Regions from separate parts of the Yersinia alsatica genome, predicted to be linked through region 3. Evidence: predicted binding sites of a transcription regulator. Region 3 holds the regulator's gene; each other region holds the start of a gene.

Region 1 (4,222 bases), 2.2 Mb from region 3:
ATGTGGTCACTCCCGATGGTCAGCATGCTTGGTATGGTGGCCGACAGTTGCAAAATGGTGGAGCGCTGGATATGGATGTCACCACCGGTTTTGGCCCGGAGATTTTCTCTTCACCAGCACCGGATAGTGGGCAATATCTGGTGTACGTAAACTATTATGGTGGCCGTGGTAGCGACATTCTGACCACGGCGCAAATCACTATCGTGACCGAGGAAGGGACCAGCAATGAGAAGCAGGAGATGGTGATTGTACCGATGCGTAACCCCGGCGAACTGACGTTGGTAAAACAGTTTAGTTATTCAAACCGCGGGTAAAGTTCGGTGCGATACCGACACTCGGGGAGTGAACCTTCCCCGAGTCTATTTCGCCGCAATATTATGCAGCGGGTGGTTAACTTAGTCAGCTAACATAGCGCCCAGACCGCTACCCTGTAAGCTAGTCCGCGACGACCTCATCCGCACTATTGTCTTCCCCCTCGCCCCCCATAGTCGCCCTACGTAATGTACCGCCACAGACGGCGATTATGCCGCCCAATGCCGCTGCCGCCGCACCAAAAGTCAGAGCGCTGAGCGCCGGCGCCATGACTTTCGCTAGCACACCTAGCCCCAAGGCACCGAATGATTCACCGGCAACAAACTGCACATTCCACAAGCTATTTACCCGCCCCAGTAGAGCATCCGGCGTATGGGTTTGTACCAAGGTATATTGCAGTAATCCGCTAATCGAACCCAGATAGCCGTACAGCAATAAACCGGGCAGCGCCAGATAGAAATTATGGGTTAATCCTAAGGTGCCGATAGCTAAAAAGGCGGCAATCGAGCTGTACATCAATACCACTCCGGGGCGTCGAACCTGATTCACCCAGCCACTGGTGAAAGCCCCAATCGTCGCGCCGAGTGGCACGACGGAATACATCAAACCAATCTGTGAAGCCCCAACATGATAGGTATTTTCCGCCAGTGCCGGGAACAGAATTCGAATCGCCCCAATCATACTGACCAACGTCCCCAGCAACACCACGGAACCCACCACTTTATGGCTAAAAACGAACGAAATCCCGGTGGCTAATGCCCGTAGCGGGTGCTCATGCTGGTGAGTTGCCGGTTTCATTGCAGGCAGTCTCAATAGCGGCAACAAGGTTAACATCGTCCCCACGGCGGCAATGCCATAGTTCCAACCCACTCCGCCATACACAATAACCAAGCCACCAATCGCTGGAGAGATAACCGAGCCAAAGCGCACGGTTAACATGCTTAATCCCCCTGCGGCGGCCAGATTCTCGCGTCCGACCAATGACGGTGTAGCCGCCATCAGCGCCGTCATGCCCAATGCACCAAAGAACCCATCCCAGGCGGCTAATACATACAGTACCCACAGCGAAGGGGTAGCGGAAAACGCATTGAAACTTAAGCCAATAAAACCTAAACCACAGGTAAAGCGCGCGAATAAAATCAGCTTACGTCGGTCAAGCCGGTCTGCCAGCACTCCTCCCAGCAGCAGGCCAATAAACATCCCTATGCCATCTAAAGTCACTGCCAGCCCGACCTGCAAGGTAGATCCGGTCATCATTTGTATCTGTACCGGCACCGCAACCGTCAGCATCCCCAGCCCTAATATCGAAATAAAGCGGGCAAAAAATACGGCACGAAAGTTAGCGTTAGTCTTTAACAGGCTGAAATCTAAAAGAATTGGCGATTTTGCCATGATTGTTTAATCCGTTAATGCTGGTAAGAATTACCTGCCATGGTTATGAAAAATAGAAAGTTGAAAATGTTCCTGCCAGAAATAGGGTAAGTCAGCTGATTTTGCCGATGCATTCCCATAATAAGTCGTGTTAACATACATCAAACAAATAATAATGATAATCAAAACGATAACAATAATCATTTGTTAAAGAAGAGTTACAATGTCAGCCACTGATTCCCCAAATCCATCTTCATTGAAATCGCTGAAACCCGCCCCGCCCCGCCGTGGGTTTTTACTGTTGTTACTCAGCATTGTTGTCTTGCTACTGGTGATGGCCGCCAGCCTGATGCTCGGTGCCAAAGCCATCCCTTTTTCGGTGGTCTGGCAGAGTTTGTTGGGGGAGCACAACAGCGCCGACAGTATTTTAATTTTAGAATCACGTCTGCCTCGCACGCTAATTGGGGTGCTTGCCGGTGCCGCGTTGGGGCTATCGGGTGCAGTGATTCAAGCACTGACCCGCAACCCGCTGGCTGATCCTGGAATTCTGGGCGTTAATGCTGGAGCCAGCTTTGCCGTAGTGATAGGGATTACGGTGTTCGGCGTTCAGGCCATTCATGGCTATATGATCTCGGCGTTTATCGGTGCCATGGTCACCACGTTGGTGGTGTATTGGGTGGGTACCCTGGGAGGTGGGCGAGTGAATCCCCTGCGCCTCACACTTTCTGGCGTGGCTATCGCCGCGGTGTTACTGGGGATTACCACCGGCATCTCACTGACTCATCCGCAGGTCTACGACAAGGTGCGCTTCTGGCAAGCCGGTTCTCTGGATATTCGCAATATGTCGGTGGTGATGGCGGTAGCACCAGCAATTGCTATCGGCTGCGTGATAGCCTTGCTGCTGGCTCGCCCACTCAATGCCATGCATATGGGGGAAGATTTGGCCGCCGCCATTGGCGCGCGCATTGCACAAACCCAATTTTGGGCGGTAGTCACCGTGACCTTACTCTGTGGCGCTGCTACCGCCGCCGTCGGCCCTATCGCCTTTGTTGGCCTGATGGTACCGCATATTGCTCGCTGGATTGTCGGGCCGAATCAATGTTGGATTCTACCTTTCACACTGGTAATGACGCCTATTCTGTTATTAGTCTCTGATATTGTGGGCCGTTTTTTGGTTCCCGGGGAATTACGGGTTTCCGTCGTCACCGCGTTTATTGGCGCACCTTTGTTGATCTGGCTGGTTCGAAGTAACCAAAGGATGACCGCACTATGAAACCAGCCACTTCACTTTGGCTATTCGGCCGCCCTGATGGCCCGATAAATCTGCGCATCCAGCCTCGTAATCTGATAGTGAGCAGTTTGCTGCTTCTGGCCTGCTTATTGGGTGCCTTACTGGCACTGATGATCGGTACTTTATCGTTATCTCCTCAACAGGTACTTGATGCTCTACTCGGCCACACCAGTGGCGCGGCGAATATTATTGTCAACCAATGGCGACTGCCCCGAGCGGTAATGGCGCTAATTTTCGGCGCGGCTCTGGGTATCAGTGGCGCAATATTTCAATCATTAGTGCGTAACCCTTTAGGCAGCCCCGATATCATCGGCTTTAATGCGGGAGCCTATACCGGTGCGCTGGTGGCAATCACCTTGTTTAACGGCAACTATTTTGAGATTGCCAGTAGCGCCCTTGGCGGCGGTTTGCTGTCTGCAATTGCGGTCTATTTGTTAGCTTATCGCCAAGGGATTCAAGGTTTTCGGCTGATTATTGTGGGTATTGCCATTGGCGCGATGCTGACGGCATTCAATACCTGGCTGACCATCACCGCATCATTGGAGGCCGCCATGACAGCCGCCGCTTGGGGTGCCGGTTCGCTGAATGGGCTGACGTGGGCCAAAGGCCTGCCATCGGTAATATTTATCTTGATAGCCACCTTGGCTGCCATGTTGCTAAGTCGGCGTATGCCATTGCTGGAAATGGGCGATGATGCTGCCGGTGCCTTAGGTGTTCCGGTTGAGAAAACACGTCTGGGCTTGATGGCTATTGGGGTAATTTTGATGGCAGCAGTCACGGCGGCGGCCGGACCAATTTCCTTTATCGCCTTAGCGGCACCACAGATTGCCAAGCGCCTGGCGGGCACCTCCTCCGTCACCTTAACCACTTCGGCGCTGATGGGGGCATTCTTATTAATTGCTGCTGATTTATGCTCCCAACATCTGTTCGCACCGAATCAGTTGCCGGTGGGCGTGGTCACCATCAGCATCGGCGGCCTGTATCTTATTTGGCTTTTAATCCGGGAGTCCGGACGTTCATGAGTATTGTTAACCCAGCCACCACACCGGCTGCTCGCTTGCAAGCCGAAGCACTGACATTGGGCTATGACGGCAAAATCATCAGTGAGAACTTGAGTGTCGCCATCCCTGATGGGGAGTTTACTGTCATCGTCGGCCCTAACGCCTGTGGGAAGTCAACACTGCTGCGCGCCTTGAGCCGGTTGCTAAAACCGCAGGCGGGTCAGGTGATATTAGATGGCAAGAATAT
Region 2 (4,222 bases), 1.0 Mb from region 3:
TGCATCAAGCATCAGGTTGAATTGGTGGCTATCGGTAACGGCACGGCATCGCGGGAAACCGAGCGTTTCTTTGCCGAACTGCAACAGCAGTATCCGGCGGTGACGGCGCAAAAAGTGATTGTCAGTGAAGCCGGGGCGTCGGTTTACTCCGCTTCGGAGCTAGCCGCGCTAGAGTTCCCAGATCTGGATGTTTCTATCCGTGGTGCAGTTTCTATTGCCCGTCGGTTGCAAGATCCTCTGGCTGAGCTGGTTAAAATCGATCCAAAATCCATTGGGGTCGGCCAATATCAACATGATGTCAGCCAAAGCCAATTGGCGAAAAAGCTCGATGCCGTGGTAGAAGACTGCGTGAACGCCGTGGGCGTGGATTTAAATACGGCGTCCGTCCCTTTGTTGACTCGAGTGGCCGGTTTAACCCGCATGATGGCGCAGAATATTGTTAACTGGCGTGATGAGAATGGTCGTTTCCATAACCGCGAGCAATTACTGAAAGTCAGCCGTCTGGGGCCAAAAGCCTTCGAGCAGTGTGCCGGTTTCTTACGTATCAATCACGGGGATAATCCACTAGACGCATCCACGGTGCATCCAGAAGCCTATCCGGTCGTCGAGCGCATTTTGGCGGCAACTGAGCAAGCTTTGCAGGACTTAATGGGCAATGCTGCGGCCTTACGCAACCTTAATGCACGTGACTTCACCACCGAGCGTTTTGGTGTGCCAACCGTCACCGATATCTTGCGTGAGCTGGAAAAACCGGGCCGCGACCCACGTCCTGAATTTAAAACTGCCACCTTTGCCGAAGGCGTTGAAACACTGAATGACCTGACGCCGGGGATGATCCTCGAAGGCTCGGTCACAAACGTGACGAACTTTGGGGCTTTTGTGGATATTGGCGTCCATCAGGATGGTCTGGTGCATATCTCGTCACTGGCAGATAAGTTTGTCGATGACCCACACAAGGTGGTGAAAGCCGGTGATATCGTCAAAGTTAAAGTGATGGAAGTGGATTTACAGCGCAAACGTATTGCGCTGACCATGCGCCTGGATGAACAACCGGGTGAAGGGGGTTCGCGGCGGGGTAATGGCGGCGAGAACCGCGCCAGTGCCAATAATGATAATCGTGGCGCCAGCCGCCCACGGAATAACGCTAACAATGACGCCAATAACCGCCCACCAGCCAAAGGGCGGGTGGACAGCAACTCAGGCGGGAACAGCGCCATGAGTGACGCGCTGGCTGCGGCGTTTAAAAAACGCTGATAACTTAGCTTAGGGCCACATGCTGTGGCCCTTTCTTTATTAAACTGCCCGCTTTTCTCATATTTTTTTCTTCTATAAAATTGTAAAATTATTTTTTAAATTAATTAGCACGAGATTCTTTTCTTCTCCGATGTCTCAGGCAAAACAAGCAATAATCTTGACTCATTTAACATTATATTTAACATGACGACTTATTGAGTTTGTTATTACTGTTAGTTTATAAATAATTACGATAATCGGCCGTGGATTAATTAAAACCTGAATGTTATTTGATTCAAATCATAGTGAAGTGATTATGTTAATAATCGGTATTTTACAATAAATACATCGAGTTATACCCAATAGACTTCGAGTTGCAGATAGTCCGCAACAGCAGGAACCCAAGGAGTTGAGATAACTCAATGACTTGGATTAGTGATAGTCACCCACACTCCGGTAGTCTTAAAGATGACCGATTTAAAAGAAACATCCAGTTAACTGATTTAACTCATCATTCTCATTTGCGATCACGCCAATTTGGTGGTAAAACAAGCGTAAATAGAAATCAGACTCATTAATTATAAAAATTAAACCGTAATGAATACTTACTTTTGAGTATTTGACCCCAGTTGAATATGAAAATGGTTCTTACTATTATTATTTCACTCATTACGTCTTAGCATAACATTATTCTGAATTCTGGTACGCCATTAACCAACACCCTGAAATTTAAAGTGTAAAGGGTAATTTTCAAGAGGCTTTTATGCATCTTATTCCACAGCGTTCCTACAAAATTATTGGTTTCTCACCTGAAATTAGCCCGGCTTATCGGCAGAAATTATTATCTCTGGGTATGTTACCCGGCTCTTCATTTAATGTGGTTCGCCTTGCGCCATTAGGTGACCCCATTCAGATAGAAGCCCGTCGGGTCAGCCTGGTGGTACGTAAAAAAGATTTAGATCTGCTGACCCTCGACCTGCAACCCTAACACGACAGGTCAATTTCTTATTCTGGCTGCCGGGTGATGGATAAAAATCGCCCCGCACCGTCTGATTTTAATTTATTGATATCACGTTGGATCATGAAAGCACTCACAATCGGCCTTATCGGCAACCCCAATGCGGGTAAAACCACTCTTTTCAACCAGTTAACTGGCGCTCGTCAACGCGTTGGGAATTGGGCCGGAGTCACGGTTGAGCGCAAAGAAGGTCATTTTAATACCCCGCAGCATCAGGTGACCTTAGTTGACTTGCCGGGGACTTACTCGCTGACGACGATTTCTGAGCAAACGTCGCTGGATGAGCAAATTGCCTGCCACTATATTTTGAGTGGCGAGGCTGACCTGCTGATTAACGTGATTGATGCCGCCAATCTGGAGCGCAATCTCTACCTGACACTGCAACTCATCGAGCTAGGTATCCCCTGCATTGTGGCACTCAACATGCTGGATATTGCTAAAAGCCAGCATATTGATATTGATATCGCGGCCCTCTCTCAACAGCTAGGTTGCCCAGTAATTCCGCTGGTTTCTACCCGTGGACAGGGTATCAATGAATTAAAAGCCAGTATCGATGAGTTTCAGCCCGTGACCTTTAAAGCGCTGGTTAACTACCCGCCAGTGCTGCTGCATGAAGTGGATAAACTGGTACAGAACATGCCGGATTCTTGGCCTATCCAGCAGCGCCGCTGGCTGGCACTGCAAATTCTGGAAGGAGATATCTACAGTCTGGCGCGCGCTGGTATAGCGCCGTCACAGGTTGAGTTGGCGCGTGAGAATCTGCGACAAAATCAGCACGAAGATCCCGAATTGGTGATCGCCGATGCTCGCTATCAAAGCATCGCCCGTATCTGCGATATCGTCGGCAACTCACAGCAAGCAGAGCCAAACCGCCTGACCCAAGCACTGGATAAAGTAATTCTGAACCGCTGGTTAGGGGTGCCGATTTTCCTGTTTGTTATGTATTTAATGTTCGTATTGGCCATCAACATTGGTGGCGCACTGCAACCTATATTTGATATTGGCTCTGCCGCTATCTTTATCCAAGGGCTGCAATGGGTCGGTTATACCCTGCATTTCCCGCAGTGGCTGACTATCTTCCTCGCCCAAGGTGTTGGGGGCGGTATTAACACCGTGCTGCCACTGGTGCCGCAAATTGGCATGATGTACCTGTTCCTCTCCTTTTTGGAGGACTCCGGCTATATGGCCCGTGCGGCATTCGTGATGGACCGGCTGATGCAGGCGTTAGGGTTGCCGGGTAAATCATTTGTGCCACTGATTGTTGGCTTCGGCTGCAATGTGCCTTCGATTATGGGGGCGCGCACCTTGGATGCCCAACGCGAACGGCTGATTACTATCATGATGGCCCCCTTTATGTCCTGTGGTGCACGGCTGGCCATTTTCGCGGTATTTGCTGCGGCATTCTTCGGCCAGGACGGAGCCAGCATCGTTTTCTCACTCTATTTACTCGGTATTGCCGTGGCAATCCTCACCGGCTTGGTACTGAAATACACCATCATGCGCGGTGAAGCCTCTCCTTTTGTGATGGAATTGCCGGTTTACCATGTGCCACATCTGAAGAGCTTGTTACTGCAAACCTGGCAGCGACTGAAAGGCTTTGTTCTACGGGCGGGGAAAGTCATTGTCATCGCCAGTATTTTCATTGGTGGCCTAAATAGTTTCTCTTTCAGTGGCAAAGCGGTCGATAGCATCAATGACTCGGCACTCGCCTCTGTCAGTAAAGTGCTCACCCCGTTACTGACCCCAATGGGGGTTCATGAGGATAACTGGCAAGCGACGGTGGGGTTAGTCACCGGTGCCATGGCCAAAGAAGTGGTGGTGGGGACACTGAATACCCTCTATACCGCTGAGCAGATTAAAAATGAACCCTTTGATGCCGAGAGCTTCAATTTACTGGGTGAATTAGCCGGTGCGGTTGATAAAACCTGGCAGGGATTAAAAGATACCTTTAGCCTCAGTGTGCTCTCTAAC
Region 3 (4,222 bases):
CAATAGCTTTAGATGCAGCCTGATTAAATGTTTCGGCGACAGCCCCATATTGGCGGCTCAACGCTGGCACGGTTTTTTTGGCTAAATCCTGATAAACCGCACTATTGTTGTCCATTGCCGCCTGATAAAGCGGCGTTACGCCCTGTTCAATTAATCCACTCCATCCATCAATCACTCCAGCGACTAAAGCGGGATCAATTTGTGCGTGGTCGATAGCTTTAAATTCTGCGAGCTTTTTCTTCAGATTATCCAGCGCGACGTTAGATGAGCTGAGTTCTTTATCTGCATCCGCGATATTACCGTTTTGGCGATAATCCACCGACCGGGCAAGACGAGTCACCATACGAAAATATTGGTCCGTCCCCTGATTGACCAAATTCATGTTTTCCACCAACACCGCATTGGCGTTAGAAGATTGGGTCAGTTGATTGAGTGATAGCAGCGTATAAGCCGATACACCGCCCCAGAGCAGACAAAAAGCGCCAAGCACCCAAAGTAATGCTGCCCTGATGGTAATATTTTTTAAAACCTGCATGTTCGTTCCCCTTATATATCGGATGGTTACCGTTAGAGACTCTGGTGTTATTTGATGACCGAAAAGCAATAAAGGACGTTCCATACAGCTAACGACGACTCCTTTCCCGACAAACTCTCATCTGACGGTTTTCCCCCTGGCACCGCAAATTGCAACCTTCCGGTTACACAAAGGTTATCGGCAATGACATTGCAAGATTGAGCGACTCACAAAAATTTAATATCACATAAACTTGATATGAGCCCGAGGGCGTTTTCTGGCATGATGTCGCCCTATACATGTGTTATATTGTTGGGCAACGCGCTCAGTGTTTAACATAACTATTTGAATTTAAAAGGTATTAAGTTATATGGCAACTGTAGGCATTTTCTTTGGCAGCGATACTGGCAATACCGAAAACATTGCCAAGATGATCCAAAAGCAACTGGGCAAAGATGTTGCTGAGGTTCACGACATTGCTAAAAGCAGTAAAGAAGATTTAGAAGGCTTCGATATTCTGCTGCTTGGTATCCCAACTTGGTATTACGGTGAAGCCCAATGTGATTGGGATGATTTCTTCCCAACATTGGAAGAGATCGATTTTAACGGCAAGCTAGTGGCTTTGTTCGGTTGTGGCGATCAGGAAGACTACGCAGAATATTTCTGTGATGCGATGGGTACCGTGCGCGATATCATCGAACCTCGCGGTGCTGCAATCGTCGGTCACTGGCCAACCGCTGGCTACCACTTCGAAGCCTCTAAAGGCTTGGCTGATGATGATCACTTCATTGGTTTAGCCATTGATGAAGATAGGCAGCCAGAACTGACGAATGAACGTGTTGAAGCTTGGGTAAAACAGATCAGCGAAGAACTGAATTTGGCCGAGATCACCGGTTAATTTGTTAGATCGGAAACGCTGAGGTGATATTGCATAGCGCCGAGCGTTTCCGTTAACTCTCCTCCCCCTTTGAACTCTTTTTTTGTCTGCCCCAACCCTTTAATCCCATTTTGCCAAAGCCAATAACCGCAAAATATGCGCGGTGTCATTTGTTGTCAGAATGAGCTTTGTTAAGCAGCCCACAAATCAGCAGCATGATGCGTGCAAAATGAAAATAAACCGCTACAAATTTGTAACGTTGCCTATAGCGGCCTTATACTTAAATGATGCAACAATCCCATTCATCAATACATTGCATGATTAATCGGACAAAGTGTGCAATTATATCTTTGTTAACAACCACGGTTTTCATTTAGGGCTAGCAGTTCTATAATGAGACGCAATCGTAATGATTGCGCCACGGATGTCATAGGCTGAACAGCCTTAATTTGAATCGATAGTAACAGGACTGAATCCGCATGACTGACAACAACAAAGCCTTAAAAAACGCTGGTTTGAAGGTAACACTGCCCCGTCTTAAGATTCTGGAAGTGTTGCAAAATCCAGAGTGCCACCATGTCAGTGCGGAAGATCTTTATAAAAAGCTGATTGATATGGGCGAAGAAATTGGTTTGGCGACGGTTTACCGTGTACTGAACCAGTTTGATGATGCCGGTATTGTTACCCGCCACAATTTCGAAGGCGGCAAATCAGTCTTTGAGCTGACGCAGCAACATCATCACGATCACCTGATTTGCCTGGATTGTGGCAAAGTGATTGAGTTTAGTAATGAATCCATTGAATCTCTTCAACGTGAAATTGCTAAACAGCATGGTATCAAGCTGACTAACCACAGTCTGTATCTATACGGCCACTGTGAGACCGGCGATTGCCGTGAAAATGAGTCTGCGCACGATAAAAGATAAAATATGCCCATCATCTTTCACACTGCAGGTGTGTTGGCTGGCTCTCACTCACCCGAATCACTTACTGATGTAAGCTCATCGGGATTCTATCGATAGCCACCTTCCTGCACTTTGATATTTATTGGGCATGATATTATCGCATTGATTTTATAAAGACTTTAAGCGCTGAGATTTTAAGTACCGAATAACCTTAGGGTTTGTTTTTAATCCAGATAACGGCACTCTATTATCTGGATAGCATTATCCATCAGCAAGATGGCCACCTTTCCTGTTCAGTCGGGAGTCAGGTGGTCATTCTTATTTATATCTCGCCCCTCCGCCGTTCATGTTTGTCCCTTACTCGTTTCGACGTCAATGTATCTCACTGCCCTTATCAGGGTGCTATGGCACTATTTTGGGCAAAAAAAAACCCGGACTTGCCGGGGGAAAAACCATCAACTCAACTTCACTTAATATTGTTTACCTAAAGAACCTAGCAAACAGGAGATAACATCAGACACAGCACTTTAACAACAATCATCAAACTTTCACTGGCTCAGCGCGGCTACTGCGCTTTCCGTCTGGGCTAGTCGAGCGGATTAACACATCACCGCTGACTTTAGATTGCACCTTGACATCATACTTCTGCCACTGCTTACCGCCATCAGTGGAATACTCGATAATCAGCCCCGGCAAGGAGATATTGGCTTCCAATACGCCGTTGACCACACGAGCCCCCGGTACCGGCAAGCGGTATGCAATACCGGCTTTATCCAGTTTTGCCAATTCGCGCTGGCCCATGATATTAGCGAAGCGCTGCCAATCGGTGTTCAATGCCACGGTATCGACCAGATGTGTTTCGCCACCTTGGTACTCTCGGCCCGCCTTGTAATCTTGTTCCCAAGATGCGCGGTGCCAGGCACGTTCAGCCAGCGGCAATACCCGTGGGAAAATCATGTATTCCATCTGTTGGTCAGTACGTACGGTTTCATTCCATGATTGACCTGAAATCCCGTGCACACCCGGCCATGGCTTATCACTCTTCGCACTGAAATGGTTGCCATCACGGTCAACCGAGGTTTCGGCGTTTTGCGGCATGTTATCTGGGGCAAAACTGAAGACTTTGGCTTCATCACTAAAACGCGTCGCCCAGTAGTAACCGCGTTCATTCGGATTAACTTCATAAGGCATATCGAAGTAGACATAATCCGGGTTAGAGGCAACCACTTCATAACCTTTATTGGCCCAATCATTGATGGAGTCAGCCCCGCCCCAGTAGAGGGTATCCCAGAAGTTAACGCCAACCCGTTTGGTCGCAAAGGCTTTCGAATCCTTAGCGTCTTTCAAACCATCTTGCCAAGCCTGCATTTTTTCGATGCCGTGAGCATTAACCAGTTTGCTGACTTCAATAGCGAAGTGGCTGGAGAGATGCTCAACATCCTGAATTTTGCCTTGCTTGACCATGTCCTGACATACCTGAGACTTAGCCCATGGCTTATCTTCAACACTCTTATCAATGATGCCTTTGCCCGGCTCAATGGTGCCATTTTTGTCTTGGAAACCGGCTCCCAGACGAATGTTTTTCGCTTCATCACCACCAAAATGCCACGTGGTTAATGGCATGCCCGCTTCTTTGTGCATCTGGGCCATTTCGCCAATCACTTTATCGACAAAACGCTTCGATGAATCCAGACACGGGTTCAGATAACTTTTGCGCTCATAGAACTGCACCGAGGTGGTGTTGGAGTCATCTGTCGGGTCAAGCAAGCGGAATTCGTTAGCTTCTTTCTCTTTGCCCTGCTTCATCAAATTGTTGTAACGCGCTTCCATCGACACCACTGCCGCACGGGCGTGGGCTGGCATATCAATTTCAGGAATGACGTCAATTTGGCGAGCTTTAGCGTATTTCAGAATTTCAATGTAGTC
Region 4 (4,222 bases), 1.2 Mb from region 3:
GCAATACTTTACTGGTGGCAGATAATAATGTGGCGGCTTGTGACAAATGACGATCGTCAATATTCAGTGACTGTTTAATCGCCTTACCGGCACGGCTGGTGGGTGAAAAAATACTCTCGGCTAAATCAACACACAGGTGGGTCAGTAAATACAAACAGGAGAGAACCAAACAGCTCCATACCAGTTTATAACTCAAGAATTTTGCCAGTGAGATATAGCCCATCAACAGTGACACTAATATGGCGAGTGCCGTCATGCCGATAGCGAAATGAATCAACCCGGCTAGTGTGGAATAGGCCTCGGGTTTTTCACCATTTGCCACCAAATTACGCCGTATTCGGTTGGCCCGTAAGGGAATAATGGCCGCAGTGAGTGCCATTAACATTGCCGATATACCGTTACCAAAAATGGTTCCTGACACGCTGACATTGATCATATTGTTCATCTGATCAATCGCACCAAAAATCATAATGCAGCTGGCTAATAGCGGTGGAAATAATTTCAGTGAGGCAGCGACTTCATCAGCAATAGCGGGCAATCGCCATGAGGGGCGCTGATTCGATAAAAATGCTCGCCCAAGACCGGCCACCAGTGCAGAGAAAAACATTAACTGAACAAAAACCTGCGAAAAGTTCATCACTACCGGTGATGTATCCGGCATGCGGGTGAAAGTCTGAGTGATGCACTGAGCCACTGTGACAGTAATCAACACGGTATAAAGCGTGGTTGCCGAAGCCATAAAACTGCGGCGCAATGGGCCGGGCGGCAGACATTTGGTACAGAACCAGGCGGTCAGGCTGTCGAGGAACTTAAAGCCAAAGACACTGATAGACAGCGCCAGTAGCAGATATACTGTGGTGCCAAAACGCCACTCTGGCTCCCAGGCAGCACTCCAGGCATCACTCAGTTCTTGAATAAAATCTTTCAGCCGCCGATCGTCATCTGGATTGGGATTAATGATGGGGGCCCAGAAATTGGCACCCAGAATACTGCCGGAGTTTAGGGCGATTTGGGTCTTTAATGCCGAATGGCGCAAGGCGATAATTTGCGTTGCCAGATTCTCTGCATTGGTCTTGATGGCCTGAGCTTGGTCATTCTGACCATCCAACTGGACTTTACGGGTATTCAATACTCGGCGCTGTTGCGCCACTACCGGGGTTTCAGCCAATGATCCAGCCGCAGGCGGCGGGCCTAAAACATCCAACTGGGTTTGCAGTTGCTCTCGCTTGGGTTTCAGATCCCCAAGCAGTATATCGGCATCCCGAACCAGTGCCAACGATGTCTCTTTTAATGCATTCAACTCGTTATCAGATGTACTGACAGAAACATTCTGCTTTAGTTTATCTAATTGTTTTTGCAGGGTAATTAATTGTACTGACACCGCAGGTTTTGCTGGTGCGTCACTGTTTTCTGTCGCGGAATCTGAGGCGGTCGCCGCAAAAACAGCGCCCGTTGTTGAGGCAAAAATAAGTGTGATTAGCAGAAATGTTAGCCGCAGAGATGCTCGTATCGGGCATGTTCGTAGCAAAAACTGTAGGGGATCATATCGCCGTGAAACCAAGTACCCATTCTTTTCCATAAAACCTATCAGCCCCAAAGTGAGTGCCACAATAAACCCGTTAATAAGTAGAGGTATGCCGTTAAGCCTAGCAGAAAGCTATTGTGGCACAGACGCTGAGCGACGGAATAATCTTACTCTGATAATTACTATCTTAAATTTAATAAGAAAGATAATAATTATCATTGTAATTAACACTCTCATTTAATAAATTGTGCGCTGCACTTATGGACCCACGATATGTGGCTCGCAGACAACAGAATTTGCGCTGCGGAAATAGCATGGACGCTGATTAATCACCATCTATTTTATATGCCTATACCCTTCTTACTTGCCGCCAACCAATAACGGCACGTTCTTTGGGGATAATTATCTGGGGAAGATAACTATGTTCTCGGCTTTTTTAATAAAGCGTTCTGCTGTTTTGTGCTCACTGGCTATTTTTATTCCATTCGCTTCAATGGCTGACGATACGATAGAAGTCACGGCCAAAGCCGGTCAGGCAGCTGATTTACCCACTTCGGGCTACACCGCCAAAACTACCAAAGGGGCAACCAAAACTGACCAGCCGTTAATTCTGACAGCGCAGTCGGTGTCGGTAATTACCCGTCAGCAAATGGATGATCAAAATGTGGCGACGGTTAACCAGGCGCTGAATTATACGCCCGGTGTTTTCACTGGTTTTTCTGGTGGCGCAACCCGTTATGACACTGTTGCTTTGCGCGGTTTCCATGGCGGGGATGTGAACAATACCTTCCTTGATGGCCTGCGGCTGCTCAGTGATGGCGGCAGTTATAATGTGTTACAGGTCGATCCGTGGTTTCTTGAGCGCATTGACGTGATCAAAGGCCCGTCCTCGGCATTGTATGGTCAAAGTATCCCCGGTGGCGTAGTGATGATGACATCCAAGCGCCCGCAATTTGCCTCTGAAGGCCACTTCCGTCTGACGGCGGGTAATCACAATACGCAAGATGTCGCCTTTGATTATACCGATGCGATTTCCGAGCATTGGGCATTTCGCCTGACCGGTATCACGCGCAACAGTGACACCATGTATGACCATCAGCGTGAAGAGCGCTATGCGATTGCTCCGTCATTGTTGTGGCAGCCAGATGAAAATACCTCATTATTATTACGCGCAAATTTGCAAAAAGACCCCTCTGGTGGTTATCACAGTGCGGTTCCTGCGGATGGCAGTATTTATGGGCAGAAGTTAAGTCGCGGTTTCTTTGATGGCGAAACTAACCACAATGTGTTTAAACGTTGGCAGCAAATCTACAGTTCTGAATTTGCGCACCAGTTCGATGAAGTCTGGTCTTTCCGGCAAAATGCCAGCTATACCCACTCTAATAGTCAGTTAGAACAGGTTTATCAGGGGGGCTGGAATAGCGATCGCACGCTGATGAACCGCTATTACTCTGGTGAAGATTCCTCACTCAATGCATTTGCGGTGGATAACCAATTGCAGGCCAATTTTGCGACGGCGGCAGTCGAGCATAAGGTGATGTTGGGGGGCGACTTCCAGAAGTTCCGCAATAATCTGCGTAGCGACAGCGCATTTGCCACCACATTGAATCCTTACACAGGTATTTCTGGCGGCAGTACGCTGTACCGCGATTATCTGCTGACAACCCCTGGCATCAATTCATCCTATTTAAGTCGCCGTTATGAGCAGAGTGGCATTTATTTGCAAGATGAAATGAAGTGGGATAATTGGCATCTGAATTTGTCCGGTCGTTATGATCGGATGAAAACGGAAAATATTAATAAGACTGCCAATACCCGTGATGAGCGTACGGATAAACATGCCAGTGGGCGCGCTTCATTACTGTATAGCTTCGATAGCGGCATTTCACCCTACGTCAGTTACAGCCAAGCCATCACGCCAAGTTTATTCCCAGATGCACAGCAAAAACTGCTGAAACCGATGACCAGCGAGCAGTATGAAGTGGGTATCAAGTATCAGCCGCCGGGCAGTTCTTCACTCTATTCCGCCGCGTTATACGACCTGACACAGAATGATGTGGCAAACCGTGCCGTTCCGGCGACCTATTATGTGCCAGCAGGTAAGGTGAATTCACAGGGGCTGGAGTTGGAAGCGCGCAGCCAGATTAACGACCGTTTAAGTGTGATTGCGGGCTACACCTATAACCGCGTGAAATTCAAAGATGCTATTGATGGTAATGATGGCAATACGCCGGTGTTAGCGCCGTCAAATACGGCGTCACTGTGGGCGCAATATGAGGCGGGCTACGGTATCAATGTTGGTGCAGGTATCCGTTATATTGGCAAGCAGTGGGCCGATGATGCCAATACCTTACGTGTGCCTTCTTATACGCTGGGCGATGCTTTGGTTCGCGCCGATTTGGGCACTTGGGCAGCATCACTGAAGGGGGCATTCGTCCAATTGAATGTAAATAATATTACCGATAAGAAATACGTTGCGGCCTGTTACAGCACTTCTTACTGCTACTGGGGGGCAGAGCGCTCGGTACAGGCGACAGTAGGTTATGACTTCTAATGCATTAGTATCAAAACATTAATTACCCAACCCGCTTATATAGCGGGTTTATTATTTAAACAATCATTATCTATATTAAATAATATAGTTGGTGATGGTTTTTATTTTATTTTTTATTTAAATAAAAAATAAAATAAAAACAT

The links. Region 3 encodes Fur, which represses iron uptake genes when iron is present. Its sites were predicted from a motif close to ATAATAATGAGAACNACTATCAA; they were not measured.
Region 1: a site for Fur is predicted at 1,865-1,887, ahead of fepD (Fe(3+)-siderophore ABC transporter permease). Genes of this name have one in related genera too.
Region 2: a site for Fur is predicted at 1,869-1,891, ahead of feoA (ferrous iron transporter A). Genes of this name have one in related genera too.
Region 4: a site for Fur is predicted at 1,722-1,744, ahead of N0H69_RS01695 (TonB-dependent siderophore receptor). Genes of this name have one in related genera too.

Annotation. Positions count from the first base shown of each region.
Region 1 is NZ_CP104006.1:1,452,255-1,456,476, reverse strand. It holds gene N0H69_RS06360 (YfaP family protein) at 1-314, shown strand, start outside; gene entS (enterobactin transporter EntS) at 436-1,704, opposite strand; gene fepD (Fe(3+)-siderophore ABC transporter permease) at 1,907-2,956, shown strand; gene fepG (iron-enterobactin ABC transporter permease) at 2,953-3,996, shown strand; gene N0H69_RS06340 (ABC transporter ATP-binding protein) at 3,993-4,222, shown strand, end outside.
Region 2 is NZ_CP104006.1:226,264-230,485, reverse strand. It holds gene N0H69_RS00905 (Tex family protein) at 1-1,254, shown strand, start outside; gene feoA (ferrous iron transporter A) at 1,997-2,221, shown strand; gene feoB (Fe(2+) transporter permease subunit FeoB) at 2,315-4,222, shown strand, end outside.
Region 3 is NZ_CP104006.1:4,113,482-4,117,703, forward strand. It holds gene N0H69_RS18425 (methyl-accepting chemotaxis protein) at 1-535, opposite strand, end outside; gene fldA (flavodoxin FldA) at 885-1,412, shown strand; gene fur (ferric iron uptake transcriptional regulator) at 1,871-2,317, shown strand; gene N0H69_RS18440 (beta-N-acetylhexosaminidase) at 2,837-4,222, opposite strand, start outside.
Region 4 is NZ_CP104006.1:367,964-372,185, forward strand. It holds gene N0H69_RS01690 (DUF3772 domain-containing protein) at 1-1,609, opposite strand, end outside; gene N0H69_RS01695 (TonB-dependent siderophore receptor) at 1,947-4,079, shown strand.